3 regions of the Bacillus sp. T-10(2022) genome follow, and region 1 is predicted to be linked to each of the others. Evidence: riboswitches for the same ligand, from Rfam matches in the RefSeq annotation. Region 1 holds a riboswitch; each other region holds the start of a gene.
The links. A riboswitch is a leader RNA that binds a small molecule or an ion and turns the genes downstream of it on or off. The one in region 1 is predicted to bind S-adenosylmethionine.
Positions count from the first base shown of each region.

Region 2: it holds a riboswitch for S-adenosylmethionine, as region 1 does, so the genes downstream of both, OSJ91_RS06275 (methionine ABC transporter ATP-binding protein) here and OSJ91_RS12165 (Na+/H+ antiporter NhaC family protein) in region 1, are expected to answer to the same signal.
Region 3: it holds a riboswitch for S-adenosylmethionine, as region 1 does, so the genes downstream of both, OSJ91_RS25720 (O-acetylhomoserine aminocarboxypropyltransferase/cysteine synthase family protein) here and OSJ91_RS12165 (Na+/H+ antiporter NhaC family protein) in region 1, are expected to answer to the same signal.

Region 1 covers NZ_CP113518.1:2,487,944-2,498,061, forward strand. The annotation lists gene OSJ91_RS12115 (acyl-CoA dehydrogenase family protein) at 1-70, opposite strand, end outside; gene OSJ91_RS12120 (transporter substrate-binding domain-containing protein) at 447-1,319, shown strand; gene OSJ91_RS12125 (amino acid ABC transporter permease) at 1,506-2,213, shown strand; gene OSJ91_RS12130 (amino acid ABC transporter permease) at 2,226-2,939, shown strand; gene OSJ91_RS12135 (amino acid ABC transporter ATP-binding protein) at 2,960-3,715, shown strand; partial or broken gene OSJ91_RS12140 (SF0329 family protein) at 4,064-4,593, shown strand; gene OSJ91_RS12145 (LysR family transcriptional regulator) at 4,832-5,734, opposite strand; gene hutG (formimidoylglutamase) at 5,858-6,814, shown strand; gene OSJ91_RS12155 (hypothetical protein) at 7,083-7,238, shown strand; gene OSJ91_RS12160 (SOS response-associated peptidase) at 7,299-7,970, shown strand; SAM riboswitch class I at 8,233-8,340, shown strand; gene OSJ91_RS12165 (Na+/H+ antiporter NhaC family protein) at 8,531-9,838, shown strand.
Region 2 covers NZ_CP113518.1:1,284,847-1,294,964, reverse strand. The annotation lists gene OSJ91_RS06295 (YheC/YheD family endospore coat-associated protein) at 1-41, shown strand, start outside; gene OSJ91_RS06290 (YheE family protein) at 105-308, shown strand; gene OSJ91_RS06285 (hypothetical protein) at 394-582, shown strand; gene OSJ91_RS06280 (MBL fold metallo-hydrolase) at 639-1,463, opposite strand; SAM riboswitch class I at 1,747-1,851, shown strand; gene OSJ91_RS06275 (methionine ABC transporter ATP-binding protein) at 1,921-2,937, shown strand; gene OSJ91_RS06270 (methionine ABC transporter permease) at 2,924-3,592, shown strand; gene OSJ91_RS06265 (MetQ/NlpA family ABC transporter substrate-binding protein) at 3,648-4,469, shown strand; gene OSJ91_RS06260 (iron-containing alcohol dehydrogenase family protein) at 4,532-5,638, shown strand; gene OSJ91_RS06255 (NAD-dependent epimerase/dehydratase family protein) at 5,714-6,751, opposite strand; gene OSJ91_RS06250 (PucR family transcriptional regulator) at 6,930-7,814, shown strand; gene OSJ91_RS06245 (ABC transporter ATP-binding protein) at 7,940-9,085, shown strand; gene OSJ91_RS06240 (hypothetical protein) at 9,145-9,387, opposite strand; gene fumC (class II fumarate hydratase) at 9,497-10,118, opposite strand, start outside.
Region 3 covers NZ_CP113518.1:5,183,830-5,193,947, forward strand. The annotation lists gene OSJ91_RS25720 (O-acetylhomoserine aminocarboxypropyltransferase/cysteine synthase family protein) at 1-1,142, opposite strand, end outside; SAM riboswitch class I at 1,242-1,347, opposite strand; gene OSJ91_RS25725 (thioredoxin family protein) at 1,493-1,801, opposite strand; gene OSJ91_RS25730 (toprim domain-containing protein) at 1,805-2,170, opposite strand; gene gcvH (glycine cleavage system protein GcvH) at 2,262-2,645, opposite strand; gene OSJ91_RS25740 (arsenate reductase family protein) at 2,742-3,098, opposite strand; gene OSJ91_RS25745 (acyl-CoA dehydrogenase family protein) at 3,240-5,027, opposite strand; gene OSJ91_RS25750 (acetyl-CoA C-acetyltransferase) at 5,097-6,275, opposite strand; gene OSJ91_RS25755 (3-hydroxyacyl-CoA dehydrogenase/enoyl-CoA hydratase family protein) at 6,346-8,730, opposite strand; gene OSJ91_RS25760 (YuzL family protein) at 8,938-9,072, shown strand; gene OSJ91_RS25765 (proline dehydrogenase family protein) at 9,122-10,039, opposite strand.

The DNA of each region.
Region 1 (10,118 bases):
TTGATTCTACTTCATATAATTTTTTCAGCCACGCTTTTTGACTCTCCGTCTTAATGAATAGGTTAATCACACGGTTCCCTCCTTCTATTACCTTCTGTTTTTGTTTCAATTCCTATTAATCTTATTGGTTTAAATGATAATTAAGGTGTGTTTAGTTGTCAAGGAAATTAAGGGTTTGCAGATAAACGATGCCTCTGGAAAGACTCTTGTATTTTCATATAACTACAATTCTTTTAATAAAACAGGTGTGTGCAGTTGCTTGAAAATTTTAAATATACACATTGACTTTACAAAAGTATCCATTTATTATGTTTATAACCAAATAACTTACTTAACCTACCTAAATAGTTGGTAATGAGTGGTGAAGGTGATGTATGTATTTCCTTTGAATTTCAGGAAGTACAAATGCAAGTAAAAAAACATCGTAAAACGAAAGGGGATTCACTATGAAAAATAAAAAATTTCGCCATGTTTTAACTATCGGTTTAGCGTTTGTAACCATATTAGCGGGGTGCGGATCAGGTACATCAACGAGTAATGAAGCCGATGCAAATTCAGGTAGCACTTCAGGTGTCCGAAAGGTAAAAGTAGCATATGACCAAGCGTCAAAACCTATGTCTTGGCTGGATGAGAAGGGAAATCCAACTGGATATGATGTGGAAGTTATGAAATTGGTTGATGAATTACTACCGGCATACGAATTCGAATATATTGGCACATCAAGCGATGACCTGTTAGTAGGCATTGAACAAGGTAAATATCAAGTGGGGGTTAAAAATGCTTTCTGGACAGAGGAAAGGACTGAGAAGTTCATCTTTCCTAAAGAATTCCTTGGATTAAGCAGTGCGGGCCTTGTTTTAAAGAAAGAAAATTCAAAGATCAAAAATCTCAAGGACTTTGCTTCAGAGGGCTTCTCCTTAGCACCAATCGCAGCAAATAACGCTCAATACACGATCGTTGATGAGTATAATCAGGCCAATCCGGACAATAAGGTGAAATTGAAAGCCGGAGATGCATTCACTGTAGATGTAATTCAATGGGTAAATGAAGGCCGTGTCGACGGTGGAATAGCGATCGAGGGAGCTTTTAAGAAGCAAGTGGCCGACGATGGCCCCTATCATAATTTAGTGGATGATCTAGTTTACAATGAATTTGCAGTCATTAAAACCTGGCCATTATTCAACAAAAAAGAACAAAAATTCGCAGATGCTTATGATGAAGCGATTAAAAAAATTAAAGACGAAAAGAAGACGAATGAGTTAAGCAAAAAGTTTTATGGCCGGGATTTATTCGAAGTTTTGGGAACTGTAGAGAGATAACGAAGCCCTTAGCAAAACAAGCATTAAAATGTCAATCAATAGGTTATGACTTGTCATTTTCTTAATATGGGTTTTCTTGGATAACTCTGGTATTTTAAGAGATGGCAAGTTTCTAGGTACTGGCCTTCAATAGAATGATTGGATTTGAAAATTCGAATCTTCAATGAAAGCAGATGGAGGTGAAACATGGAAAAATACTTTGATTTAGCTTACATAGTAGAGTCGGTACCAATGTTAGTTCCCTTTCTAAAAGTAACATTAATCGTTACGGGTCTATCGGTCTTGTTCGGGACAATCATAGGTTTCATCTTAGCGGTCATGAAACTTGGAAATAGTAAAATCGCCAGGAAAATTGCCTATGGATATACAACGGTATTGAGATGTACGCCCTCTATAGTTCTGCTTTTTTTGACTTACTATGGTATACCTGCAATTGCAGGGAAATTTGGCATAAATCTTAATGATATTGATAAAGCAGTATTTGTAGTCATAACCTTTTCGCTTCAATTTGCGGCTGCAATGTCAGAAGTGATTAGAACATCGCTTGAATCTATTGATAGAGGGCAATTTGAAGCGGCAGTAAGCGTTGGATTAAGCAATACGCAAGCTTACCGGAGAATTATTTTACCCCAGGCTTTCGTAGTCGCATTACCAAACTTCGGTAACAGCTTACTTGAATTAATGAAAGAAGGGTCTTTAGCATATACAATCGGCTTGATAGATATCATGGGGAAGGCAGAGCTTATAATCGCCGGGAACTATAACACACATGCATTAGAAATTTATCTTGCATTGGCGGTTATTTACTGGACATTGTCGATTGCCATTGAACAACTGTTCTTAAAATTGGAAAAGGCATTCAGTAAAGGAAAACAAGTGATAACAACTGCATAGAGGGGTGACAGAATGTCAGAAGGTCTGGATTATAGGTTTTTAGTGGAAACCTTTTTTGTAGCGTTATCGGGGGTGCCGACCGCATTATTCATTACAATTGTTGCTTTGATTATTGCCTTGCCATTAGGGTTTTTACTTGCTTTATCAAGAATAAATCAAATCCCGGTATTGAATCGCTTAGCACAGATATACGTTTCATTTGTCAGAGGAACGCCCGTCATTATCCAAATTTTCATTATATATAGCAGTGTGCCATTAATGCTGACTTCTATATTTGAAAAGTATGCTGTCGAAATGAATGTATACGATGTAAATCCGATATGGTACGCATTCATTGTTTTCTCGTTGAATACGACAGCTATTCTCACAGAGGTGTTTCGTTCGGCAATTAGCACAGTGAGCAAGGGGCAACTTGAAGCTTCTTATGCTGTCGGATTAACAACTGTGCAAGCATTTAGAAGAATTATCATTCCACAGACATTGGTAGTGGCATTACCGAATATATGTACAGCAACAGTCAATCTGATTAAAGCGACATCATTAGGTTATGCTTTGTCATTGCAGGAAATCACTTTAAAAGCAAAGGTAGCTGCCAATGTTGGCTACAATTATGTTGAAGCATATATTGATATCTTTCTTGTTTACCTAATTTTATGTAGTTTGGTGGAATACTTGTTTAAAAGGTATGAAAAACGAGTAAGCAGGTTTAAAGCCGTGAGTATCTGAAATGAGGAGGTGTGGCCGAAATGCTAGAGATTAAAAATATTCATAAATCATTCGGTGAGAATGAGATTTTAAAAGGTGTGGATTTAAATATAGACAAGGGGGATGTGGTGGTAATTCTGGGTCCAAGTGGTTCAGGTAAGACAACTTTACTCCGATGCATTAACTTTCTTGAAAAAGCAGATCAAGGACATGCCGTTTTTGGTGATATTGATGTAAGTCTTAAAACGGCATCGAAAAAAGTGATTCATGGAATAAGGCAGAAGATAGCCTTTGTTTTTCAAAATTATAATCTTTTCGCTAATAAAACGGCATTGGAAAATGTGACGGAAGGACTGGTTATTGGAAGGAAGATTGCGAAAGCAGAAGCATATGAAATTGGTAAAAAAGCATTGGATAAAGTAGGCTTGTCAGAAAAATATGGTGCTTACCCTAGTGAACTCTCAGGCGGGCAGCAGCAAAGGGTGGGCATTGCGAGAGCGGTTGCTTTAAACCCTGACATTATTTTATTTGACGAACCAACTTCGGCATTGGACCCGGAATTGGTCGGTGAAGTACTGACGGTGATGAAGCAAATTGCCAAAGAAGGAACTACGATGTTAGTTGTCACGCATGAAATGTCTTTTGCAAAGGATGTTGCAAACAGAGTGATTTTTATGGATGCAGGTGTCATAGTGGAAGAGGGATCGCCTAAAGAAATTTTTGTGAATCCAAAAGAAGAAAGAACGAAGAGGTTCTTAAAAAGAGTCTTGCCGGAGGATTATATTTTTTATATTTAGGTTATGTTCACTTTCTCTTTTGATATGTGATTAAAACAAACGAATAAAAATAACGTTTGTTAGAGGGATTCAGAATGACGTTAAGTGAATTGATAGTAAAAATTCAAAAATTGAATTAAGCAAAAATACATCGGTTTAAAGAATTCTTTATCCATTTACTTGCAACATCATTTTCTGCAAGTGAACAAGCATTTCAAGAAGTGACCGAACGCAAAAATAAAGATGGCTAAACTTGTGTAGATTTTGACTCTTTAAACATATACCTCTACAGTTCATTAACAAGCAGAATAGAATAATGAAAGAAATATACTTTGGTGGAAATTGAAAACTGTAAAGGAGAATAAAAACTTGCGTAATCAACAATGGAGTAAAGTAAAGAAAAAGTTAGAGAGTTTTATCTGTGACTCTCTAAAAAATAGAGTTCAGTTTACTGTTACGAATTATCGAAAGGCTCACGACCGATTAGGACGGCTTTTATTACTGTTGATAAAAAGGAAATCCTAAATATGTGTACGATAACGTCTGATAGAGAAATGTTCAGAAAAGAAAATGAAATAAGAAATGCCAAAAGTATTGAATACGATGTCTATAATGGAAATCAGAACTATGAGATAGGGATACAAGCACATGAAATGATTAAAGCAGAGGGGATTTTTGCACAGTATGACTTTTTTAATGCGGTTGAAGAATATTTTAATTTACCAATAGAAATTTCCTTAAAATCAGATGATATGATTATAAAGATTCTTTCTCTGATAGATAGAAGAGTTGGGATGCGTACGTTACAGGGGCTTAAAAAATCCATCCTAAATGAAAAGGAAATTATCCAGTATTTTTATAACTTGCGATGTGAAGCAGAGGGAATAAGAACTTCCTAAAAAGCGCTATAATGAATTTTTATTGAACAAGTATTTTACTTGGCGTGGAAGTGTGAGCGTTAGGACGTTATTAATTAGTGAGGAAAAACAATATGGATGGATAGTGAAAACACATGAACCTCCTGCAAATATGAGTGGGAAACCTAGCTCATTGGCAGGAAGTCTAAAGTGTTTTCTTTATACAAAGTGAATCACAATGAGCCATGGTGTCTTTTCCATTAAATTAGAGAATCAGCATTTAGGCATCGTTCCTAACATCCCACTTAAAAAAGCTATGTATTTCCTCTACTAACTTACATACTGCAGGAGACAGATATCGATCTTTCAAATAGGCCAGGTAAACAGTCCTTTCCAAAGAATTCGAATCTATTGCACGAATTGCAGTATTGCGTGTTGCAGCGGATTTTATATAGCTTTCCGGTAAAATTGTAACCCCAAGACCTTCTTCCACCAAACTGCAAGCCGTTTCAAGCCTTTCTATTTCGTATAGGATATTTGGAATTGCATGTTCTTCCTTAAATGCTCTTAAGATATCATCTCTTGTTTGAAATCCAGTTGTACTGATGATCAATTCTTTCTTTGCAATGTCTTGGAAAGTGATGGACTCTTTTTCATTTAACTCGTCATCTTTATGAATCAAAAGCATGAATTTTTCATTATAAAGGGGAGTGGACAGAATTTCATCATTGTTGATGGGCTGGTTCGTGATGGTGAAATGAACATTATACCGATTTAACGAATCGAAAACTTTCTCTTCCCCTAATATTTCCCTTACTTTTATATGAATATTAGGATAATTGGTTTTAAAATTCCTGATTATCTTCGGGAACCAAAATTTGAATGATTCTATGGAACCTATAGATACTGTTCCGCTTCCAACATCCTTCATTTCCTTAAGCTCCACTTGCATATTATCGAATTTTCTTAACAGATCAACAGATCTCGTATAAAAAAGCCCACCTGCTTCCGTAAGCTCAAGACCCCTTGTATTACGTTCCAAAAGCTGAAAACTAACTTCATTTTCTAATTTCATTATGGCATTACTTAGGGAAGGTTGTGATATATGCAGCATTTTTGCCGCTTTTGAGAAATTCTTTTCCTGGACGATGGTAGTGAAATACCGAAGTTGACGAAGATCCATTTATTCTCCTTACTATAGCTTTAAACTATAGATATATTGAATTTTTGTATTGGTAATTATATATTATCTCATTTATAATTTTTAAAAAAGATATTTCGGAATTTTTTAAATAAAGGAGAAATTATGTATACTAATCCGACTTCAAAATATTGGAATGGAAGAATTGATTCCCAATCTGACATGGACAGCTTCAGATACCACCAAAGAGTACGGTTGGCTCCGATATCGGAATTAGCCATCTCTTCCAATGCATCAAAGACCTTTGGGTTGATTGGCTTCAAATGTGATGAAGGCGTCAAAAGGAATAAAGGCAGGATTGGTGCTGCAGAGGGTCCTGATCATATTAGGCAGTACTTGGCGAAATTACCCTGTCATTTACCGTCCCAAACCGAGCTGGTGGATGCTGGCGATGTAAAATGTGAAAGTACGGAAATGGAGGCCGCCCAGTTCGAATTGGGATCGGCTGTTGACCGGATATTGGAGACTAAAGCGATTCCTATCATACTTGGGGGAGGGCACGAAACCCTGTATGGCCATTATCTTGGGATTAGGAAATCCATTGGACCAAAAGCTAGATTGGGGATCATTAATATTGACGCGCACTTTGATATGAGGCCTTATGAAAAAGAAAGTTCATCAGGAACGATGTTTAAGCAGATTTTGGACGAAGATCAAAGTTGTGGATATTTATGTGTCGGAATTCAGAAGCAGGGGAATACGAAGGCACTGTTTGAAACCGCTGAGAGAAGTAATGTCGACTACATTTTGGAAGAAGATTTGTCATTGAACGAAATGGATGAAACAAAGCGGCGGATAAATGAATTCGTTAATAAAAATGACTACATTATGCTTACATTATGTACGGACGTTATTGATTCAGCCTACGCACCTGGGGTAAGTGCACCATCGCCGTTTGGACTGAATCCGAAATTGGTACGTGCGATTATTAGGCATATCGTATCGAATGAAAAAATCCTCTCCTTTGACATTTCGGAAGTGAATCCTTCGTTGGACGAAAATAATAAAACCGTAACATTGGCAGCACATTTAATAAATGAAGTTTTGCTGCATTTTAAATAATGAATGGATATGGAAGAGGGCAATTCCAATTTGGTCCTTCCAGCTTTCCTCAATGTTATCTCCATGCTCAATTATAAGTATTGAAACTAAGTCCTTTGGCAGCACCCAGGCTGTCCGTGAATCATTCATGGACAGTCTTTTTAGTGGTTAATTGCCCCGGCTATTGCTTGACTCCCCGTTTTAGGATTAACAAAGACTCTTCCAAAGTTCACTACTGATACTTGTGGGTTTTTGGTTTATAATAACAACCATCTAGGGGGGGGTTTTTATGAATGAATATAAAGTGACGGTCAGGAATGGCAGTACCTTGATCTTGTCGGAAATCATTAAAGCTGAAGATGAAAGAGAAGTCCTTGGAACTCTTTTGATTTCCAGCGAATTATTTAATCAACCATTTACCGAAATCAAAATTTTAGAACGCTGATTTGTGCCTGTCCGTTCGATTTGTTACACTGTAATAAATTCTAATACGGTAGGCGATAGTATGTGTGGACGTTTTACCCTTTTCACTGACATTGAAGAAATAAAAGATCGGTTTGATATTCAAGGATCGTTTGATGAGGAATACCAATTCAGCTACAATATTGCTCCCTCCCAATCCGTGCTCTCCGTCATTAATGACGGGGCAAGGAATCGACTTGGATATCTTCGGTGGGGGCTCATTCCTTTCTGGGCAAAAGACGAAAAAGTGGGCTACAAAATGATCAATGCCAGAGCGGAAACCATTGCTGAGAAAGCAAGCTTCAGGAATGCGTATAAGAAGAAGAGATGCTTGATAATCGCTGACTCTTTTTATGAATGGAAGAAGACAACGGAAAGAAAAATACCGATGCGAATAAAACTGAAGAATCATGCTCCATTTGGAATGGCGGGTATCTGGGAATCCTGGAAATCTCCTGAAGGCATCAGCATCTATTCGTGCTCCGTTATAACAACCGTTCCTAATGAGCTAATGACCAGCATTCATGATCGTATGCCTGTCATCCTTAAACCGGAAGATGAAAAAGATTGGTTGAATCCAACCAATAATGATCCTGCATATCTGCAGCAGTATTTAAAGTCATTTGATTCGGAACAGATGGAAGCCTTTGAGGTATCGACTGAAGTGAACTCGACCAAAAATAATTCATCTAACCTAATACAACAAATTTGCTGAGAGGTCATTAGACCTCTTTTTTATATGAATTCCGTCCCGATAAATGAAAATAACTGATTAACTGCAAATGTCAAGATCTCTTTATAATCAGTAAGGAGTCCATGTAAAATAATTTAAAATTAACCTTGCGAAAATAGACAAAATGCTGTACTGTTATATTTGCTTTTCAAAACGACTTTCGATGTCACGAACTCAGGCAAGTTTCCAGCCTGGTACTTTTCTGGCAGGCATCGTAATTTTTGATAAATTATATAATGTAATCTTCTTATCAAGAGAGACGGAGGGACTGGCCCGAAGATGTCTCGGCAGCGGACTTAAATGGAGTGCTGTGCCAAATCCAGCAGGCTGATTTTCGCCTGAAAGATAAGGAGGGTGTTTTTTATAAATTAAAAGACCTCTTCTTGTTGTTAAATAGAAGGGGTCTTTTTTATGCCAGTTTTTTTGCTATAGCTCCATGACTGGATAATCAGGTAGGTTCAAATTGGAGTTATTTGCGAAAACTGTTAATAGAATAAGAGCTGTGACAAATGTCGCGGGAAAAATAAAAAGAGGTGTACATCATGAGTGCAAACAATAAAGGAAATCCATGGGCATTGATCCCGTTTGTCGTATTTTTAATTTTATTTATAGGGTCCGGAATCATCACTAAAGATTTTTATTCATTTCCGGTGATTGTAGCGATTTCAATTGCATCGGCAGCTGCATTGGCGATGAATCGGAAAGAGACATTCAATGAAAAGGTTGATATCTTCTGTAAAGGTGCCGGGGACGCCAATATTATGTTAATGGTTATCATTTTCCTTTTAGCTGGCGCTTTTGCCGAAGTTGCCAATGGCATGGGGGCAGTTGAATCAACAGTGAATCTTGCCTTAGCTGTTTTTCCGCAAAATCTATTAATGGTAGGGATTTTCATCATCGCTTGTTTTATTTCTTTATCAATGGGGACAAGCATGGGAACGATTGTTGCACTGGCACCTATCGGGGTTGGGATTAGTGAGCAAACTGATATTTCGCTTGCCCTATCAATGGCGGCCGTTATTGGTGGTGCGATGTTTGGGGATAACCTTTCCTTCATTTCAGATACGACAATCGCTGCAGTTCGAACTCAAGGAACGAAAATGAAGGATAAGTTTAAAGTGAATTTTTTCATCGTTTTACCTGCTGCCATCATCACATGTGTCATCCTAGGAATTTTAACGATGGGCGAACAAGCCGACATCTCCCAACAGTCTTATGATTGGGTGAAGATTCTTCCATATCTTTGCGTATTGATCACTGCATTGGCAGGAGTCAATGTGTTCTTGGTCCTTTCCATCGGAATCGTATTTGCCGGAATTATCGGCTTGGCTGATGGAAGTTATCAACCGTTGGGTGTCATTCAAAAAGTTGGAGAAGGAATGGCGGGAATGTATGAAATCTCCTTCCTTGCCATTTTAATTGCAGGTATGGTAGCTGTAATCAAACATAATGGCGGCATCGATTATCTACTCCACCTAGTGACCCGAAATAGCAAATCAAAAAAAGGGGCGGAATTCAGCATTGCCGGGCTTGTTGGTTTGACAAACCTTTCAACGGCAAATAACACGATTTCGATTATCATTGCCGGGCCACTTGCCAAAAATATCGCTGAAAAGTATGGGATTGATCCGCGTAAATCAGCGAGCTTGCTTGACATATTTGCATGTTGTATCCAAGGGTTGATACCATATGGAGCACAACTGCTGGTTGCAGCAGGGGTAGCAAAGATTTCACCAATAAGCATCTTGCAGTATTCATATTACCCAATACTAATTGGACTTTGTGGCGTCATTGCCATCCTGATTGGTTTTCCACGGTTTCAGCCGGGAAATGATGGATCGAAGAACTAAAAGTTAAAACAAAGTTGATTGGAGCGGGTGTGCGAGACTCCTGCGGGAAAAGCGAGTCCAGGGGGAGATCCCGCAGGCGCCGAGGAGGCTCCCGGACCGCCCGCGGAAAGCGAGTGCCTGGAGGGGAAATCAACGTTCAAATTGTACAAACCCCTAAAAAAAACTGTAGACAAACTAGATTTTCATCGAGTTTGTCTACAGTCTGAACACCCTGAATCATTGGATACAGGGTGTTTTCTGTATGGTAAATACATAAACATAATCAAGTTTTCTCGCACTT
Region 2 (10,118 bases), 1.2 Mb from region 1:
TTTTTATTGAATTAACTTTCCCCAGCCTGACAATTAAATAACACCTCCAGCTGCCGTTTTCCATTATAATTAAAGGAGAAACTGTATATATGGAGGTAATACATATGATTACTCATTTTCAATGGGCACCACTGCATAAGAATCTGCCAGGATGGAAAATTTCCTTTTATTTCAACAAGCAGGCAATCCAAGCCTTGTATCATAAAGATGGATCCATCGAGTGGACAGCCAATCCGCCTTCCGAAACAGATGAAGCCAAACTCAAAAGCATGATACATGATTTAATGATCTTCCATGTATATGAATGAACCGCCTTTACATTCATGAAATCCCTAAACAGAATAAAAAAAACTCCTTTGCCTAAACTAAAGAAAAGGCTAGGAGGGATTTATTTTGGATAAAGAAAAAATGACATTTTTGAAGGATACCGAATATGATGGCAAGGACTCCGTTTACCTTGATATCGACCGTATCATCAATGAAGGAATGGCGGGCGGAAATGTGTATGAAGTCGCTGACCTTCAGAACATCGAAGAAGCACATGATTTTTATGATGAAACAGATCCCAATATCAATAAATGAATTATGTGGGCTCTCTTATGGAGAGCTCTCCTTTATATCAGTCAGACCGTTAACATTCAAATAGTTCGATTCTCCCTTGCACTCAAAATATTTTCGTTTAATATCGATGTAATGATATGCTCTGAATCCCATTCATGCCCAGATATCTCGATAAGGGGATAGCGATTCGGTAAAACGACCTGCTGGATTTCATGTACGGTCAGCCCTTGAGAATGCAAGCGTAAAATTTCACCTTGGAGGTTCTCCAAATAATCCAGCTTTTTCCCGAACATTTCCTTCCCATCAGGGACATGCCCAGCATGGCAGCAAAACACTTCCCCGAAGTCATATTGAAGTAATCTTTTTATGGAATCGATGATGACCGGGACAGACTCTTCCCGTAAGACAAGCTTTGTCTTTGGTGTTACGAAAAGGTCTCCTGAAAAGAGCATGCCATTACTGTGATTCAAATACACCATATGGTCCTTCGCATGGCCGGGGGTAAAAATCGGCTCCCACGTTTGGGTGCGTGAATGAATGGCCTCCCCTAGCGGCTCAGCTTTAAAGGCGTCTCTCTTCCCCCAGAAAATTTTGCGATATTCAGGATATACAGCATCCCTTGCACAAACCTCAACCGACATCGGGTGAATGAAAAGCGGCACCTTTTTATGTTCCTGTATCCAGGCAGCGCCCCCCGTATGGTCTTCATGATAGTGAGTCAGGGCCACTGAGTCGAAGTCTGCGGACTCATAGAACGGAATAAGCTCTTCCAATAAAATCTGTGCGCCAGTATCTATCAATAGTCCATCCGTTAAAAAAACATTAACACTCATCCCCGACTTGTTCCCGCCAGGAGTCCCGTGCACACAAACCACATCATTTATCGACTTAATTTCTATCATTCAATTGCCTCCCATCATTGTACAAAAATAGTTTTACCTTCCTTTTTTTAACTTTACTATAATAAATGTAGTACCACTTTACCTTTTTGACAAGGAAATATTGGAATAAATAGCCTGGATGTAAATGCTGGATTATTGCATAATAGCCCTTTTTCCATGAATCGTTTTAAAGGACTGTACCAAATTTAACGACAAAAAAAATCAAAGAAACGATTGACATTGTCGGATTTTACAAATAATATAGATTATATTATAAAACTTGAAATATTCTAAAATAATAAATTACTTATCAAGAGTGACGGAGGGATCAGGCCCTGTGATGTCCGGCAACCGCCCTTAGGGAACGGTGCCAATTCCTGCAGAATGATTGAATTCTGAAAGATAAGACGAGATATGATTTCGCTGCCTCTTTCTGAATGATAGAGGCAGCTTTTTTAATGTTTAAGGGGGAAAGCTCATGATTGAAATCCGTTCAGTCCGAAAGGAATACGTCTCGAAGAAAAACCGAGTTATCGGAGTGGATAACGTATCTTTGACCATCCAAACTGGCGAAGTATATGGAATTGTCGGCTACAGCGGAGCTGGAAAAAGCTCATTACTCCGCTGCTTGAATTTGCTTGAACGACCGACAGGTGGGAATATCATCATCGACGGCATTGATTTAACCTCTTTATCAAGTAAAGAGCTTCGTAAGCAACGCCAAAAAATCGGAATGATATTCCAGCATTTTTCCCTGGTCAGTTCAAAAACCGTTTATGAAAATGTCGCTTTCGCCTTAAAGGCGGCGCATCGATCGAAGGACGCAATCAGGTTACGTGTATTGGAATTGTTGGAAATCGTAGGGCTCAGCGATAAGAAAGATGTCTATCCGGCACAGCTTAGCGGTGGACAGAAGCAACGGGTCGGCATAGCTCGAGCCTTAGCAAATGACCCCACTGTACTATTATGTGATGAAGCGACTTCAGCCCTTGATCCAACAACAACAAAAGCGATTTTACAGTTATTGAAAAAGATAAGCAGTGAGCTTGGTATCACCATCGTGTTGATTACACATGAAATGGAAGTGGTCAAAGAACTATGCCACCGAGTCGCTGTCATGCAGGATGGCCGGGTAATTGAAGAAGGACCCGTTTATGAAATATTTTCACAGCCTAAGCAGGAGTTAACGAAGCAATTCATTAGCAGTGTACTGGATTTCGAACTCCCTTCGCACTTGATTGAAGAAAGTGAAGGTACCATTATTAAAATTCAATTCGAAGGGCAAACCGCCGGTGAGTCGATTCTTTCGGATACTCTCCAATCCCATGCAGTAAAGGGTAATATTTTACACGGTAAAATTGAGTATATCCAGGATGTTCCTTTAGGCATTTTAATCATCGAGCTAATTGGCGATGCCGCCCAAATTCATTCGGCATTGGAATATATAAAAAATCGATCCAGTTCTGTGGAGGTGTTAAAACATGTCACTGCTTAATCCCATCGTGAATATTTTACCTGATCTTAATAAAGCCTTTCTTGAAACGATTTATATGGTCGGCGTCTCTCTTGCAGTAGCCCTGCTGATCGGTTTACCGCTTGGAGTATTGCTGTTTACGACAACCAGGAATTTATTTTTTGAAAATAGCATCGTGAATCGATCTCTCGGTTTCGCTGTCAATATTGTCCGTTCAATCCCGTTCATCATTCTCTTGGTCGCCCTCCTTCCTTTAACGGACCTGCTTACGGGATCGACGATAGGGCCAAGAGCGGCTTCTGTTTCCCTTTCCGTATCCGCAATACCTTTTTTTGCAAGGATTGTTGAAACGGCATTACGTGAAATAGACAGAGGAGTGATTGAAGCTGCAATAGCCGTAGGTGCCACTCCATGGATGATCATTAAGGATGTACTTCTTCCAGAGGCAAAACCGGGAATCATTCAAGGACTGACATTAACGACCATTTCGCTTATCGGTTACTCAGCAATGGCAGGCACAATCGGCGGAGGCGGAATTGGCGACCTGGCCATCCGGTACGGATATTACCGTTATGACAACACAGTCATGATCACGACGATCGTCGTGCTGATCTGCCTTGTGCAACTCATTCAAATGGTTGGTGACAAAGTCTCATACATGGTTAATAAACGATAGGATCAGTCATTTTTTCAATGATTCAATACATTTCATTACTCAGGAGGAATTTCAAATGAAGAAAATAGCTTCGTTATTATCAGTCTGTGCACTTGCACTTGGCTTGGCAGCTTGCGGGAGCGATGATGCATCCCCAAGTACTGAAGACAAAAAAGAATTGAAGATCGGGGCTACTACCGGGCCGTACGCCGATATGGTTAAGGAGGCCATCAAACCAGGTCTGGAAGATCTCGGATACAAAATAGAGATCGTCGAATTCACCGACTATATCCAGCCCAATAAGTCGCTCGGCAACAACTCGATCGACGCCAACCTTTTCCAGCATAAAGTGTACATGGATAACTTCGCTAAAGAAAATGATTTAAAGCTTTCCGACCTTATCATAGTTCCAACAGCACCTATGGGCATATATTCGAACAAGTATAAATCATTGAAAGAAATAAAAGACGGTACATCCCTTGCAGTGCCCAATGATCCGGTTAACCTCGCACGTGCACTAAAAGTGCTTGTGGATGAAGGGTTGCTTGAAGTCGATCCAGATGTCGATCCTTTAAAAATATCTGAAAAGGATGTAACGAAAAATCCAAAAAACATCCAACTAAAACCATTGGAATCCGCTCAGTTGCCCCGTGCAACAGACAGTGTTGACCTATCGGCGGTCCCTGGAAACTTCGCTCTTGCAGCGAAAATGGAGCTCCAGGATGCCCTTGTTTTAGAAAAAATGCCGGATATGTATCGAAACGTTGTTGCAGTGAATACAAAAGATGTAGACGCTCAATTTGCCAAGGATATTAAATCAGTAGTGGAATCCGACCAGTTTGAAAAAGTGATCGATGACAAATTTGCCGGTTTCGGAAAACCAGACTGGATGAATTGATCAAATAATCGAGGCCTGCTTCCCCTTTACCGGGAACAGGCCTTTCATTAAGGAGAACGAATATGAATACCTTACTGGAGGTCCGCAGCGGCCCCGCTTATTATGCCTGTAAAGCTAATGTCCTTGAAAACCTGGAAGCAAAACTGAGTAATGGCAACATTCGTAAAGTGCTCGTTATTCATGGAAGAAAATCATGGAAAGTTGCTGAACCCTTTTTTCCTTCCTTAGAAAATATTGAGAAGATCTTTTTCACATACGGCGGGGAATGCAGTGACCCGGAAATTGAACGCGTCAAGAAGGCTGCTCTAGAACATGGTGCGGATGCATTAATCGGCATTGGCGGCGGTAAGTTGCTCGACCTCGTCAAATCGGCCGGAAACTTGCTTCAAAAGGAAATCATCCTCATTCCAACCTTGGCTTCCACCTGCGCTGCCTGGACACCGTTGAGTGTCATTTATGATGATAATGGTTCATATGTTCGCTATGATATTCATGAAAAAAGCGCTTGGATGTTATTTATTGAACCGGGAATTCTCCTTAATTCGCCGATTAACTATTTACGTGCGGGAATCGGCGATACATTGGCGAAATGGTACGAGGGCAATGCACTCGTCGAAAAGCTTGCCACGAAGTCCGTTTGTATTGAAATGGCCCATATAGCCGCAAGGCAATGCCAGGAAGTTTTATTGACATATGGCGAGGAAGCCCTAGCTGATTTGGAAAAGGGTAAATGGACAGATGCGCTGCAGCGTGTAATTGAAACGAATATCATCACCAGCGGTCTAGTTGGCGGCTTTGGCGGCCAGTACCTGCGCGTTGCCGGTGCCCACTCCATTCATAATGGCATGACTACCATCACGGAAGCGCATCATTTACTTCACGGGGAAAAAGTGGCATATGGCATTTTAGTCCAGCTTGTGTTAGAAGGGAAATTCTCGGAAATCAAACAATTGCTGCCAATCTACCAGGTGCTTAAACTGCCGATGACATTGCTTGATATTGGCCTGACGTTTGAACATAAGGCGGAACTTCAACAAATTGCAGCCCACTCTGTCAAAGAAGGTGAAGACATCCATCTTCTTTTCCCTGATATCAACAAGGAAAAAGTGGCAGCCGCCATGGAAAACCTTGAAATCCTCGCAAAACATGCAAGCAGATCCATAGACTAAAAAACGATGGGGTTTTTACCCCATCGTTTTTTAATTTACTTCACATTGTTTATTTAAAAATAATAAAAGAAGGTTTCAACCTACTGTCTGTTTCCATAATCCAAGGAGATCACTTTCATGTTGTCTGTGAATGCCTGCTTTTCTATCGGCAGATTCCGGACGGCACTTTTCCCAATTCCATATATCTTCGAGAGTTTCTGATAAGGGACGGAATGTTAGTCCATTATTGATGGCTTTACCGTTATCGACAGCCAAGAACCCATTCAAAGGTTCCTTTCCTCCAGGTAAAGGAAATTCTTCTGGTATCCATAAAGGCATTTCTCCCCACGGCTCTACTTTATTGTCATTTAAAAATTTTTCAGATACCCATGTAAAATCAGCGTTACTTCCTGTTACCTTTTTGCAGCCTTCAAGTAATTGCCCCATAGTCAGTGTGTAATCTGGGCCAACGGCATTATACGTACCTGTCATGCTTTTTTCTATCATTTGGATGATCCATTGGGCCAAGTCCCTTGCATCGATAACTTGGATTGGACGTCCAGGGCGTCCAGGAGATAAAATTTCTCCCCCTTCCGCTATCCTTTTAAGCCAGTACGGCAATCTGTCAGTGTAATCATATGGACCCACTATTTGCCCGGCGCGAATTGACAGGACTTTCCCCGGCAGTTGTTTTTCAGCTGCTTTTTCGCTTAATGATTTTAACGGTCCATAATATTCACCGTATATCGGTCCAGCAGTTCCACGGGTGATCTCTTCTGCTTTATCTTCATTTAGTGTATGAACTTCTCCATTTTCATCAATTCCTGGCTCGGTCGGATCACTGTAAACTGAGATGCTTGAAATATATGTATAATGTTTAACTTGATTAAGCAATCTACAGGATTTCGATACAGTTCGAGGGATAAATCCTGATGTGTCAATGACTGCATCCCACTGTCTTCCTTTCAATATTTCCAAATTCCCGTCGCGGTCCCCTTTTAACTGTTCTATTTCGGGAAAGACATAAGGATCGCTTCCACGGTTAAAAAGTGTAACATCATGCCCTTTCCCTATTGCAGCTTTTGCTAAATACCTGCCTAAAAAGCGTGTACCGCCCAATATTAAAATGTTCATAAGATCTCCTCCTTTTAACGATATTCCATAAAGCATACGCAATACCCTTTCCTAACATTAATAATACTTGCAACTTTTCTTTTATTTCCCTTTCGGAAAAACTAGCAATATCCTAATCTTTTGAACTTTATTCTTTTTCGCTATAATGATATGGAAAGGGAGAAAGAAGGTGGAACCGATGCTTGAAATTCTTAAACAAAAATTCCCGAACGCTCTTACCAATAAAAAGGATACTGATGATATTTCTGAATATGTTTGGTTCGAAGACTCCAGAAGTATACTTGGCATTCCCCGTTCAGAAATCACAGCCGAGGAAATCCGTTTATTGGAACTGCTTTTTGCTCCTTCCATAAACCCAAATAACCTCAATGCACATCCAGACTCATCATGGAAAAATTTTCTATCCGAACCGAATGCACCATTGCCTTTAACGAGCTGGGAGAATGTTCGATTCCTTCATTTCAAGCTGACTCATGCTGATTTTTCCAACTCCGATTTTGAAGAGGCCTTCCTCGCTTTCGTCCCATCTGACGCAGCTATTATCTGGGAAAATGAAACGGCAGGAGTCTTAATTGAAACCGACAAGGATGAACCATTATCAAATAAAGAACTAATCGCCATTTCTTCCACGCTTGAAAGTGATTTTTATGTAAAGACCCGTATGTTCACGGGACGCTTTCACCCTGTAAATCAAGACCTACACCATCACTGGGTCCAGGAGAAAAGGAGTTTTGATTTGGCACAGGTGCATCTGCCGGATCTAAAGGTGACTGATTTGGCAGACATCATCCCTCATTCATTAATAAATGATCCATCCTTTAAGAATGCACAGTGGTATATCAATGAAATTCTTGGCAAGACCAAGCAGGATACTGAGCTTATCAAAACAGTTAAAACGTATATCGAATGTAATTCCAATGCCACCTATGCCGCCAAACAGCTTTATATACATCGGAACAGCTTACAATACCGTATCGATAAATTCTCTGAAAGAACTGGTCTCGATATTAGAAACTTCCGTCATGCCCTTACTGCGTACTTGATATTTCTGCTGAATGATTAATTTCCATTACAAAGAGGTAATATCATCCTTTTTTTGTGCAATGTGCCCATACTTTTTTCTAAACCGATAGCTTAGACTATAGCTAATTGGTACAAGTAATCAGGAGTTTAAAAGGGGGATTTTTTATGGCAGAGTTAGTGTTAGATCATATATTCAAGATTTATGATAAAAAGGTGACGGCTGTTAAAGACTTCAACCTTCGTGTTGCCGATAAGGAATTCATCGTTTTTGTGGGACCTTCCGGTTGCGGCAAATCAACGACATTAAGGATGATTGCCGGACTGGAGGACATTTCCCAAGGGGATTTATACATAGACGGCAAGCGAGTCAATGATGTCCCTCCTAAAGATCGTGATATTGCGATGGTTTTCCAGAACTATGCCTTATATCCTCATATGACCGTCTTTGACAATATGGCATTCGGATTAAAGCTGAGGAAAACGCCAAAAGCGGAAATCAAGCAAAGGGTCAATGAAGCGGCAAGGATTCTCGGACTTGAAGAGCTGCTTAACAGGAAACCTAAAGCGCTTTCAGGTGGTCAGCGCCAGCGTGTGGCTCTCGGTCGCGCAATTGTAAGGGACGCAAAAGTTTTCTTGATGGATGAGCCATTATCCAATCTCGACGCAAAGCTGCGGGTTCAAATGCGTGCGGAAATCGCTAAACTGCATAAACGGCTCGACACCACAACGATATATGTCACGCATGACCAAACAGAGGCAATGACCATGGCGACACGTCTTGTTGTAATGAAAGATGGTATCATCCAACAGGTCGGTGCCCCAAAGGACGTTTATGAGAAACCTATAAATGTTTTCGTCGGCGGCTTTATCGGATCGCCTGCCATGAACTTCTTTACCGGAACATTAAAAGAAGGCACAATTAAAATAGGCGAACAAACGCTTGAAATACCTGAATTTAAAATGAAAATGCTGCGTGATCAAGGATATGTCGGAAAAGATGTAATCCTTGGCATCCGTCCTGAGGATTTCCATAATGAAGGAGCTTACTTCACGAAGTCCCCTAACACAACATTCACGACCCAAATTGATGTAGCCGAACTCATGGGCGCGGAGATCATGCTCTACTCCTCATTAGAGGGGCAGGACTTCGTAGCACGGGTCGATGCCAAGAATATTATTCAGGCAGGGGAAAAGATCGAACTTGCCCTCGACATGAATAAAGCACACTTTTTTGATAAAGGAACTGAACATCGCATTTTAGTTGAAGAAGATGAACAGATGCAGGAAAGCATGAAGTTATCTGCCAATTAAACATAAAAAGACCCATTCATATTGGGTCTTTTTACGTTTATTCAAATAAAACGATAGAATCATTCCTGAACCAATACCACTTCATCATGTCCGCATTCAGGGCATTTCATGAGATGCGGGCATTGGCCTTTTTGAAGGGATTGAGGGTATCCGTCGTTTTCTTTAAGTATGTCGATATCCATATAAGCACTATAATCATCAGCGTAGTCCATGAATTTCCCTTTATCCTCAAGATCACTGCCGCATTCCGGGCATTTCACATGAATTTTTCTCAAACCGTTGCAAAGCGGGCATATAGACATTGTTTTTCCTCCTGTTCCCAATACTTATGATTTCAGTATTTGTCGATTCCATTATTTTAACACATGGAAACACCCTCCCTAATACCAGTGGGAGGGCACTTCTATGCAATTATTTATTAACCATGTTAGCAGGATCGACCCATGCTTTGAATTCATCTTCCGTCAGGAACTCCAATTTCAACGCCGCTTCTTTTAAAGTAGAGTTGTCCTTGAATGCCGTTTTGGCGATCTTGGCTGCTTTTTCATAACCGATATGCGGGTTCAATGCTGTTACCAACATAAGGGAACGTTCTACATTTTCTTTGATTTTATCTCCATTTGCAGTGATGCCCACCGCACAATTGTCGTTGAATGAATGAATGCCTTCCGTCAATAACTTGACCGTTTGCAGGAAGTTATAGATGATGACTGGTTTGAATACATTCAATTCAAAGTTGCCTTGGCTTGCTGCAAAGCCAATTGTAGCATCGTTACCCACGATTTGTGTTGCAATCATGGTAAGCGCTTCACTTTGTGTTGGATTGACTTTACCAGGCATGATGGAGCTGCCCGGCTCGTTTTCCGGAATGGCTATTTCGCCGATTCCGCTTCTTGGACCACTTGCCAGCCATCTGACATCGTTCGCAATTTTCATTAAATCCGCCGCCAATGCTTTCAAAGCACCGTGTGCGTAGACGATTTCGTTATGGCTAGTCAATGCATGGAACTTATTATCAGATGTGACAAAAGGA
Region 3 (10,118 bases), 2.7 Mb from region 1:
CTTGCTGGATGGATGATCAAGCTCTTCGCATCCCCCACATTCGCTACATGGGACCATAATTCCACCGAATTGATAAGCTTTGCGCCAGCTTCGCGATTACCTTGTATTCCAAAAGTCACGACAGATCCAGCTCCCTTAGGCAAATATTTATCCGCAAGGGCTTTATCGGGATGATCCTCATCACCAGGATGTGAAACCCAAGTCACGGCAGGGTGGTTTTTTAAATATTTAATGACAGACTTGGTGTTTGACAGATGCTCTTTCATCCTTACATGCAGTGTTTCAAGCCCAAGCGTAAACTGGAATGCACTTTGGGCACTTAGCGCAGGGCCTAAATCACGAAGTAACTGCACTCGGGCTTTCGTTATGAATGCAGCAGGTCCAACTGCCTCGGCGTATACCAGATTGTCGTAGCTTGGGTCAGGCTCCGTGAAGCCAGGATAATTTGGCGAGTTCCAATCGAATTTCCCTCCATCCACGATGACACCGCCCAGCGTGGTTCCATTTCCCAGAAGCCATTTTGTAGCGGAATGGATGACAATATCCGCTCCAAAATCAATTGGTCTGCATAGATATGGTGTCGCGAAGGTATTATCAATGATCAAAGGTATTCCGGCATCATGGGCGATTTTCGCTACCGCTTCAATATCAAGCACCCTCAAACTTGGATTTCCGATCGTTTCAGCAAAAATGGCTTTAGTTCTTGGCGTTATCGCCCTTTTGAAATTTTCAGGGTCATCGGGAGAAACGAACTTCACTTTGATCCCATATTTAGGAAGAGTATTTTCAAAAAGGTTATACGTACCGCCATATAATGTAGAGGCTGAAACAATCTCATCTCCAGCAGCGGCAATATTCAGGATTGAAAGTGAAATGGCCGCCATTCCGCTTGCTGTTGCCAATCCGCCGATACCGCCTTCCAATAATGCCATTCTTTCCTCAAAAACGCTGACCGTGGGATTATGAAGTCGTGAATATATATAACCATTCTCCTTTAGACCAAATAAATTCGCTGCATGGTCGGTGTCTTTGAACAAGTATGCATTGCTTTGGTAGATAGGAACTGCACGGGCACCTGTTTCATCAGCTTGCAGACCGCCATGAACACTCAATGTTTCGAAACGCAACTTTTTCTCTGACATATGATTTCACCTTTTTCTATGGATTTAGTTGGAATTATATGATACCTGGCCTTTTATAAACAAAAAAACCACTTCAATAAGAAGAGGTTTCTAGAATACACCTCATCTACCAGAGCCAACACTCTGCTGGAATTAGCACCGTATATAAATTTATACCGGTTGCCGGGCTTCGTCGGGCCAGTCCCTCCGCCACTCTTGATAAGAACTATTAAATTCTGCCGTTACTTAATTCAAAATATAGCATTTTAGAATAAATCAGTCAATGAATTGTTAGAATATTCTTTGTTTAATTTCAATCTCGCATTCAAATGTCCGCAACAAAGAAACCAACCACGGTTCTGATTGGTTTCTTAGCTGATTTCCTTAAGCAATCCGTACAAATAAGGAACGGATTGAAAGGCATATATTTTTTTGTGCAGCTGTCCTTCTTTGAAAAGCAATAAACAAGGAACACTTTCGATTTCATATGATTCGGCAATTGCTTGGACATAATTCATATTCATTTTCCCTGCCTTCAATTCCGGGAATAGCTCCAAGGATATCGTCAGCATCTTGGAGGCAACCTGACAAGTGCCGCATAAAGGGGTATATAAATATAAGCAAAAGGTTTCCCCATTTTCAACAGCAAGCTTACACTCTTCTTCTTTCCATTCCTGCATCAATTAGTCGTTCACCCTTTGACTTAAAAATTTCATTTTCACATTCATATTGGCAGATAAAAGCACAGTTGCGATATGATGTTCGGGCGAGCTTTCCACTTCTTTGTACATTTTATTAATATACAGGTGGTTCGCTTCAGGCATTTCCCTTCGGAACTGCTTTCGGAGCTTTTCTCCTGATTCATCTGCGTCAAAAAGGAGATAAACATCACGGTCCATCAATTCATCCACTAATTCATCCAGCTTAGTTAATGATATGGTCCCATTCGTACATCTTATTTCCACATCTTCATTTAAAACGGAGGCAACTTTTCTTCTATCGGAACTGCCTTCTACAATGATCACTTTATCGAATTCGCCCCACTCCATGTCATCACTCCATCTCACGAATTATGTGTGCAACTGCCACGGTACAAAATGAAAAAGAGAGCAGGCCTTTTCAGTCCCCCTCTCATTCTTTTTAACCGTTGATTAAACTCTCATACTCTTCAGCGCTCATCAAGTTTTCAATATCACTGCCATTAGATGGTTCAAGCACGACCATCCATGCCTTTTCATAAGGAGACTCATTTACATATTCAGGGTTGTCACTTAAATCTTCGTTTACTTCAACAACCTTGCCACTGATAGGTGCATAAAGCTCAGAAACGGTCTTAACGGATTCAACACTTCCGAATGGTTCGTTCGCTTTCAATTCATCGCCGATTTCCGGAAGCTCAACGAATACGATGTCCCCAAGCTCGGACTGTGCGAAAGCTGTAATTCCAATGCGCACTGTTCCATCTTCCGTTTTGACCCATTCATGTTCTTTAGTGTAACGAAGTTCTTTTGGTGTTGTTGTCATTATTAACCCTCCATATGTACATCTTATTTTATCTATTCCATTATAAGGTAGATTGTTTGTTTAAGTAAGGAATTAACCAAATATTTCGAGAAATTTTCAGTTCCAAACCTGTTCGAATTGCTCCTCTTTGAAACCTACCGTCACTTTGGTGCCGTCCGTAACAATCGGCCTTTTCAGAAGCATGCCATCTGTGGACAATATATCAAGCATCTCTGCTTCAGAAGCTTCTTTCAGCTTATCCTTTAAGCCCAGCTCGCGATATTTTTGACCGCTAGTATTAAAAAACTTCTTCAACTCCAAATTGCTGTTTTTATATAGTTGTTCTATTTCTGTTCGCGAAGGCGGATTTTCCGCTATATGGATTGCTTCATATTGCAGTTCATGATTATCCAGCCACTTCTTTGCGTTACGGCATGTGCCGCATTTTGGGTACCAATATAATGTTAAGCCCATCATTTCACCACCTATCAATAGAATACCCGTTTTCATCACGCAATACAACGAATTGTCTTTTGAATTTCCAATACGATTTCATCAAAGGAAATAAAGGGAATGCCTTTTCGGGCATTCCCTTTACTGATTATGATTCATTGCTTAAAGAGCATATTTTTCAGCTTCGATTACCTTCACGGAAGCTTCACGCTTTTTCGCAATGACATTGATCGGATTATGTCTTGTCAGCTTGCGGAGCGACGCAAGCATGATGCGAAGAGTATCGCCTGTTTCCACTGCGATTAACGTTTCCTTTGCGTGCTGTTCTATTTCATTGAAAGCTTCCTGAACGAAGATTTCAGTGTAAAGCACTTTTTGTTTGTTCTTCTCCAGACCTGTAGCTGCTATTGCTTTTTCCGTACGCAATACCACGGATTCCGCTGCATAAGCAAGGGATGCGATATCAGCAATGTTGGAGAGGATCTCTTGTTCTTGATCAAGAGCTTTGCCGTATTTCTGTGCAGCAAGGCCAGCTGCCAGAATCCCAATTTTCTTAGCGTTTCTAACAAGCATTTTTTCTTGTGCCAATGGCTCATCGCCAGGTTCTTCCGGCATCATCATCATTAATTCCTCTTGAAGGCTTTGAGCCTTTTGAAGAAGCGGCAATTCCCCTTTAAGTGCTTTCTTCAGGAAAGTTCCAGGGACAAGCAATCGATTGATTTCATTTGTACCTTCAAAGATCCGGTTAATCCGGGAATCACGATATGCTTTTTCAATTTCATACTCCTGCATGAAACCATAGCCTCCATGAAGCTGTACGCCTTCGTCCGTAACATAATCCAACACTTCGGAAGCGAAGAATTTATTCAATGAACACTCAATGGCATATTCAGCGATTGCTGCCGCCATTGATTTCCCATCTTTCACTTGCTCATCCGTCAATTTGCTTTGCCTTTGTTCATAAAGGCCAACGGTACGGTATACAGAGCTTTCTGCTGCATAAATTTTGGATGCCATTGTTGCAAGTTTTTCTTTCGTCAAGTTAAAATCGGAAATTTTCGTTTTGAACTGTTGACGTTGATTCGTATAAGCTGCTGTAATCTCAAGGGCACGTTTAGATCCGCCGACAGCACCGACGCCTAATTTATAACGGCCGATATTCAGGATATTGAAAGCGATGACATGTCCTTTTCCGGCTACACCCAAAAGGTTTTCGACTGGTACATGTACATCTTCAAGGATTAATGTACGTGTAGATGAGCTTTTGATTCCCATTTTCTTCTCTTCAGCACCAGTTGATACGCCATCATAATCACGCTCAACAATGAAAGCGGAGAATTGTTCGCCGTCAATTTTGGCGTATACACAGAAGACATCTGCAAAACCTGCATTTGTAATCCATTGTTTTTCCCCATTTAGAATATAGTGTGTTCCTTCGGCATTCAATTTCGCTGTCGTTTTTGCTCCCAAGGCATCTGAACCTGAGCTTGGTTCCGTTAAGGCATACGCAGCAATCTTCTCACCCGTTGCCAGTAAAGGGAGATATTTTTTCTTTTGTTCTTCATTCCCGAATAATACGATCGGCAAAGATCCGATACCTACATGTGCACCATGCGTAATTCCAAAGCCGCCTGAAAGTGCCATTTTTTCTGTAATCAATGCCGAACTGATTTTATCAAGACCCAATCCACTGTATTCCTCAGGAACGTCAGCACCAAGTAAACCGATTTCACCTGCATGCTTCAGTAATTTAACGGAACGGTCAAATTCATGGTTTTCCAAATGTTCAACCTGCGGCAGAATTTCATTCACTACGAAATCCTCGGCAGTTTTGGCGATCATTTTATGCTCATCAGAATAATCTTCCGGTGTAAACACTTGATCATACGTAATATCTTCTACTAAAAAGGCTCCGCCTTTAATGAGGTTATCTGTAGTTTGATTGGACATGTTATTTCCTCCTAATTATTTAAGATAGTAAACCCGCCGGAAGCATGACAGCTTCCGGGAGGGGTAGGATTACGCCAATAATTCAAATACTCCAGCAGCACCCATTCCGCCGCCGATACACATTGTCACGACTCCGAACTGTTGGTTTCTGCGCTTCATTTCATGTAGCAGGCTTAATGTCAATTTTGCCCCCGAACATCCTAGTGGATGGCCTAAGGCAATGGCTCCGCCATTTACATTGACAATCTCTTCATCCAAACCGAGCTCACGAATGATTTGAATGGATTGGGAAGCAAAGGCTTCATTCAATTCAAATAAACCAATATCCGATAACTCAAGACCCGCTAGCTTCAAAGCTTTAGGAATGGCTGCAATCGGTCCGATACCCATGATTTCAGGCGGTACTCCTGCTACAGCAAAGGAACGGAACTTACCTATCGGTTTCATCCCTAATGAAGAGGCCTTTTCCCCATCCATGACCATGACCGCGGCTGCACCATCACTCGTTTGTGATGAATTCCCTGCTGTTACGGATCCTGTAACAGAGAATGCAGGTCTTAGTTTTTTTAGCACTGCAGCAGTGGTGCCAGGACGAACGCCCTCATCCTGTGTAAATTTAAATGATTTTTCCTTTAACTTAAGATCTGGTCCCACTGAACGAAGGGTTACGTCAACCGGTACGATCTCATCCGAAAACTTTCCTTCTGCAATGGCCTTCGCCGCCTTTTGATGACTACGAACAGAAAATGCATCTTGATCTTCACGGGAAATGCCGTATTTTTTTGCAACGGCTTCAGCAGTGTGGCCCATACCCATATAATATTCCGGTGCCGTTTCCGCAAGTCTCGCGTTCGGACGAGTTACATGGCCCATCATTGGCAAAAGGCTCATGGATTCCGCTCCGCCTGCAATGACAGTATCACTTTGGCCGAGCATGATCCTTTCCGCTCCATAAGCGATGCTTTGCAGCCCGCTTGAACAGTAACGATTAATCGTTATGGCCGGTACTGTATAAGGCAATCCTGCCAATGCCCCAATGTTACGAGCCATGTTCAATCCTTGCTCCGCTTCAGGCATTGCACAACCGATAATCAGGTCATCGATGGTGCCTTCATAATTCCCTGCACGCTTTAACGTTTCCTTTACAACAAGAGCCCCTAAATCATCAGGACGTACACTGGCAAGAGAACCTTTTTTCGCTCTTCCTACCGGAGTCCTTGCTCCAGCTACTATTACCGCTTCTTTCATGAGGATCCCCCTTACTCATTTTTAAGCTATCGATCTATTAATCTTTGTTTTGGCCATTTCTTCGTCTATTTCAATTACGGAGTGGTTTGCCTTTAACAAGCATATGCTGCATCCTAGCCTGGGATTTCGGAGTCGAAATCAGTTTTAGGAATGCCTGTTTTTCTAGGTTCAAGATATACTGTTCATCTACTTCCGTGCCAAATGGGAGTTTCCCCCCTGCCAGGACGTATGCAAGCTCTTTGGCTATGACAAGGTCATGTTCTGATAAGAATCCTGAAAGGCGCATGGATTCCGCCCCTAAAAGAAGTGCGGCATATCCCGTTTCACCTACGACAGGGATCTTTGTGCGGGCAGGAGCGGTATAACCTTGTTCATGCATGGAAAGTACCGCCTGTTTCGCATCATATAGCTGATGATCCGCATTCACGCTTATTCCGTCCGCTGAATTAAGGAAATTATTCCCTCTAGCTTCCTCGGCGGAGGTTGAAACTTTTGCCATGGCGACCGTTTCAAATACTCGGTTGGCCACTTTCTGTAAGTCGAAGTCGACGCCCTTCGGCATATTCCTCAACGTCTTCACATAAAGTTCTTTAGTCCCGCCGCCGCCTGGGATCAAACCTACACCAGCTTCCACTAGTCCCATATACGTTTCAGTCGTTGCCTGAATGCGCGCTGCCGGAAGGGACACTTCAGCACCCCCGCCAAGTGTCATATTAAACGGGGCAACCACTACAGGAACTGCACTGTACTTGATTTTAAGCATCGCCTTTTGGAATTGGCTGATGACCATATCGAGTTCAAAAATATTGTCATCCTGCGCTTCCATCAGCATCATTGCAATATTAGCGCCTACACAGAAATTCTTTCCTTGGTTTCCGATGACCAAGCCTTTAAAATTCGCTTCCGCTTCGTCGACCGCCGCATTGATCATTTGGATGATATCCAGACCGATTGCATTATTCGGTGAAGTGAATTCAAGAAGAGCCACTCCATCGCCGATATCCATCAAGCTTGCACCACTGTTTTTCTTGATTACGCCTTTTTGCTTCTTGATCGCTTTAAGATTGATCACTTTAGGATTTGCAACAAGTTCCTTATATTCACCATTATCATAATAGTGAACTATGCCATTTTCTTCTTTATAGAAAGAAGTGATGCCTTTAGCGAGCATATCCTTCACCCATTGCGGAACGGTGATGCCTTCCGCTTCCATTCGGGCTACCGATTTTTCTACCCCTATCGCATCCCATGTTTCAAAAGGGCCTGTGGACCATCCGAAGCCCCATTTCATCGCTTGATCGATCGCCACGATATCATCCGCAATCTCCCCAAGCAGCTGGGCAGAATACACAAGCGCCGGATTCAGAACATTCCAAAGTAATTGGCCGGCACGGTCTTCGCTATAAACAAGCGCTTTCATTTTATTTTCCAAGCCCTTGGCCTGTTTAGCCATTTCGATGGAAGGCGTTTTTAATCTTTTTCGTGCATCATATTCAAGGGTTTCGGGATTCAGTTCAAGGATTTCCTTTCCTTTTTTCAAGAAAAATCCTTGGCCTGACTTGCTTCCAAGCCACCCATTCTTAAGCATTTCATTCATGAAATCGGGTATTTTGAAAACTTCTTTTTCTTCTCCATCCACCTGGTCATATACGTTTCTGGCAACATGTGCAAAGGTATCCAATCCAACCACATCAAGTGTCCGGAAAGTCGCGCTAGTTGCCCTTCCAATCAACGGACCTGTAACCGAATCGACCTCACCAACACTGTATCCGCCTTTTTGCATTTCCCGCAGAGTGACCAATAAACCATAAGTTCCAATGCGGTTTGCGATAAAGTTAGGGGTATCCTTGGCTTCGACGACACCTTTTCCCAGTACATCTTCGCCGAATCGTTTCATGTATTCGAGCACTTCTGGTGAAGTTGCTTCAGTCGGGATGAGCTCCAACAACTTAAGATAACGCGGCGGATTGAAGAAGTGGGTTCCCAGGAAGTGCTTTTGAAAGTCCTCCGAACGGCCTTCTGCCATCGCTTCAATTGAAATTCCGGAGGTATTCGATGAAACGATGCTTCCTGGTTTACGATGCTGATCAACCTGGGCAAACACACTTTGCTTAACCTCAAGCTTCTCAACGACCACTTCGATGATCCAATCGACATCCTTTAAACGACTTATATCATCTTCCAGGTTTCCTGCCTCGATCAACGCAATGTTTCCCTTAGCTGAAAGCGGAGCTGGTTTCTGTTTTAAAAGTTTCGTAATCGCTGTTTGGCTGATGCGGTTACGCACTTGTTTATTATCTAATGTCAGTCCCTTTTTCTTTTCATCCTCAGTGAGTTCACGAGGTACAATATCCAATAATAAAGTCGGAATGCCGATGTTAGCAAGGTGTGCAGCAATCCCTGATCCCATAACTCCTGACCCTAGAACAGCAGCCTTTCGTATTTGTCGAACCAAGTTCATATCCCCCTTACGCAATTTATTGAATGAATGCTCATTCATTTTTAATTCAAAAAAATTTTGAATATTTTTTCTTATTACTAATATAGAATATATTTGGAAATTCCGCAATGATTAAACAGGAAAAAAATATTTTTTTCTCCGAGTTCCTTTGGTTATTTCTCCTCCGTTCAGTAAAAAATAACCGGGGTGGAGGTGACTTATATAATGAAGCGTAAAGATAATCCTTCTAAAGCAGCCGTAAGCGCAGCAAGCGTTAAAGGCAACGCCGGCCCTGGCGCTGAACGTCAACACGGAATCAATAAAGTGAACAGCCAGAACAATCAGTTCAAAAGATAATCCTTCTTAATTTGAGCAGCCGTCCCTTATCCGGGGCGGCTCTCGCTTCCTATTTCTTGAATAGGCCTTTTAAAACGAAAGCAATATTGGCCGGTCTCTCCGCAAGGCGGCGCATGAAGTATCCATACCAATCCGTACCATAAGGAACATACACCCTTACCTTATATCCTTCTTTAGCAAGTTCGAGCTGCTTTTCATTGCGGATACCATATAACATTTGGAATTCAAATCGATCCCGGGGAATTCCCTGATCTTTGACCAATTCCCTCGTATAATCAATGATTTTGTCATCATGCGTGGCAACGGCTGTGTAATTGCCATTTTGCATATGCTTGTTGATGATTTTCTTGAAATTCTCATCCACATCTTTTTTCTCGGGAAAAGCCACTTCACTTGGTTCTTTATAAGCCCCTTTAACAAGCCTTAGATTCGGATGGTATGCATCCAGCTCCTCAATATCCTTCTCAGTCCGATACAGATAAGCTTGGATGACAGTCCCCAATTCATTATATTCAGACTTTAGATTTTTGAATACATCCAAAGTCGGCTGACAGCGCGGAAAATCTTCCATATCAAGCGTCACGAAAACCTGATGGGCCTTAGCTTCATCCAAGATCCTCCGCATGTTATTCATTACGACTCGTTCGGACACATCCAAGCCCATCGAGGTCAGCTTCAGGGATAACTGTGAATCCAGTTCATTTCTGCCAATCATGCGGATTGCTTCAATGCACTCATCTGCCATCTTCCCTGCTTCTTGTTCATCTTCAATGAATTCACCTAAATAATCAATGGTGACGGCAAGCCCTTTCCGGTTAAGATCTGCAATCACTTCACATGCCATATCCAAGGATTCTCCTGCCACGAAACGAGATGCCCCAAACCGCAGCCCGTATTTTTTCGCTGCCTTTGTCATGCCTTTGTTCTTTGATAAAAAAAGGAATAGATTTTTCAATATTCTTTCCATCTGCATTCCCCTCCAAATCATTTTGGAAAATAGATGCACAAGATTATTTTACCATTTAATTCACTTTTCAGATATTTAG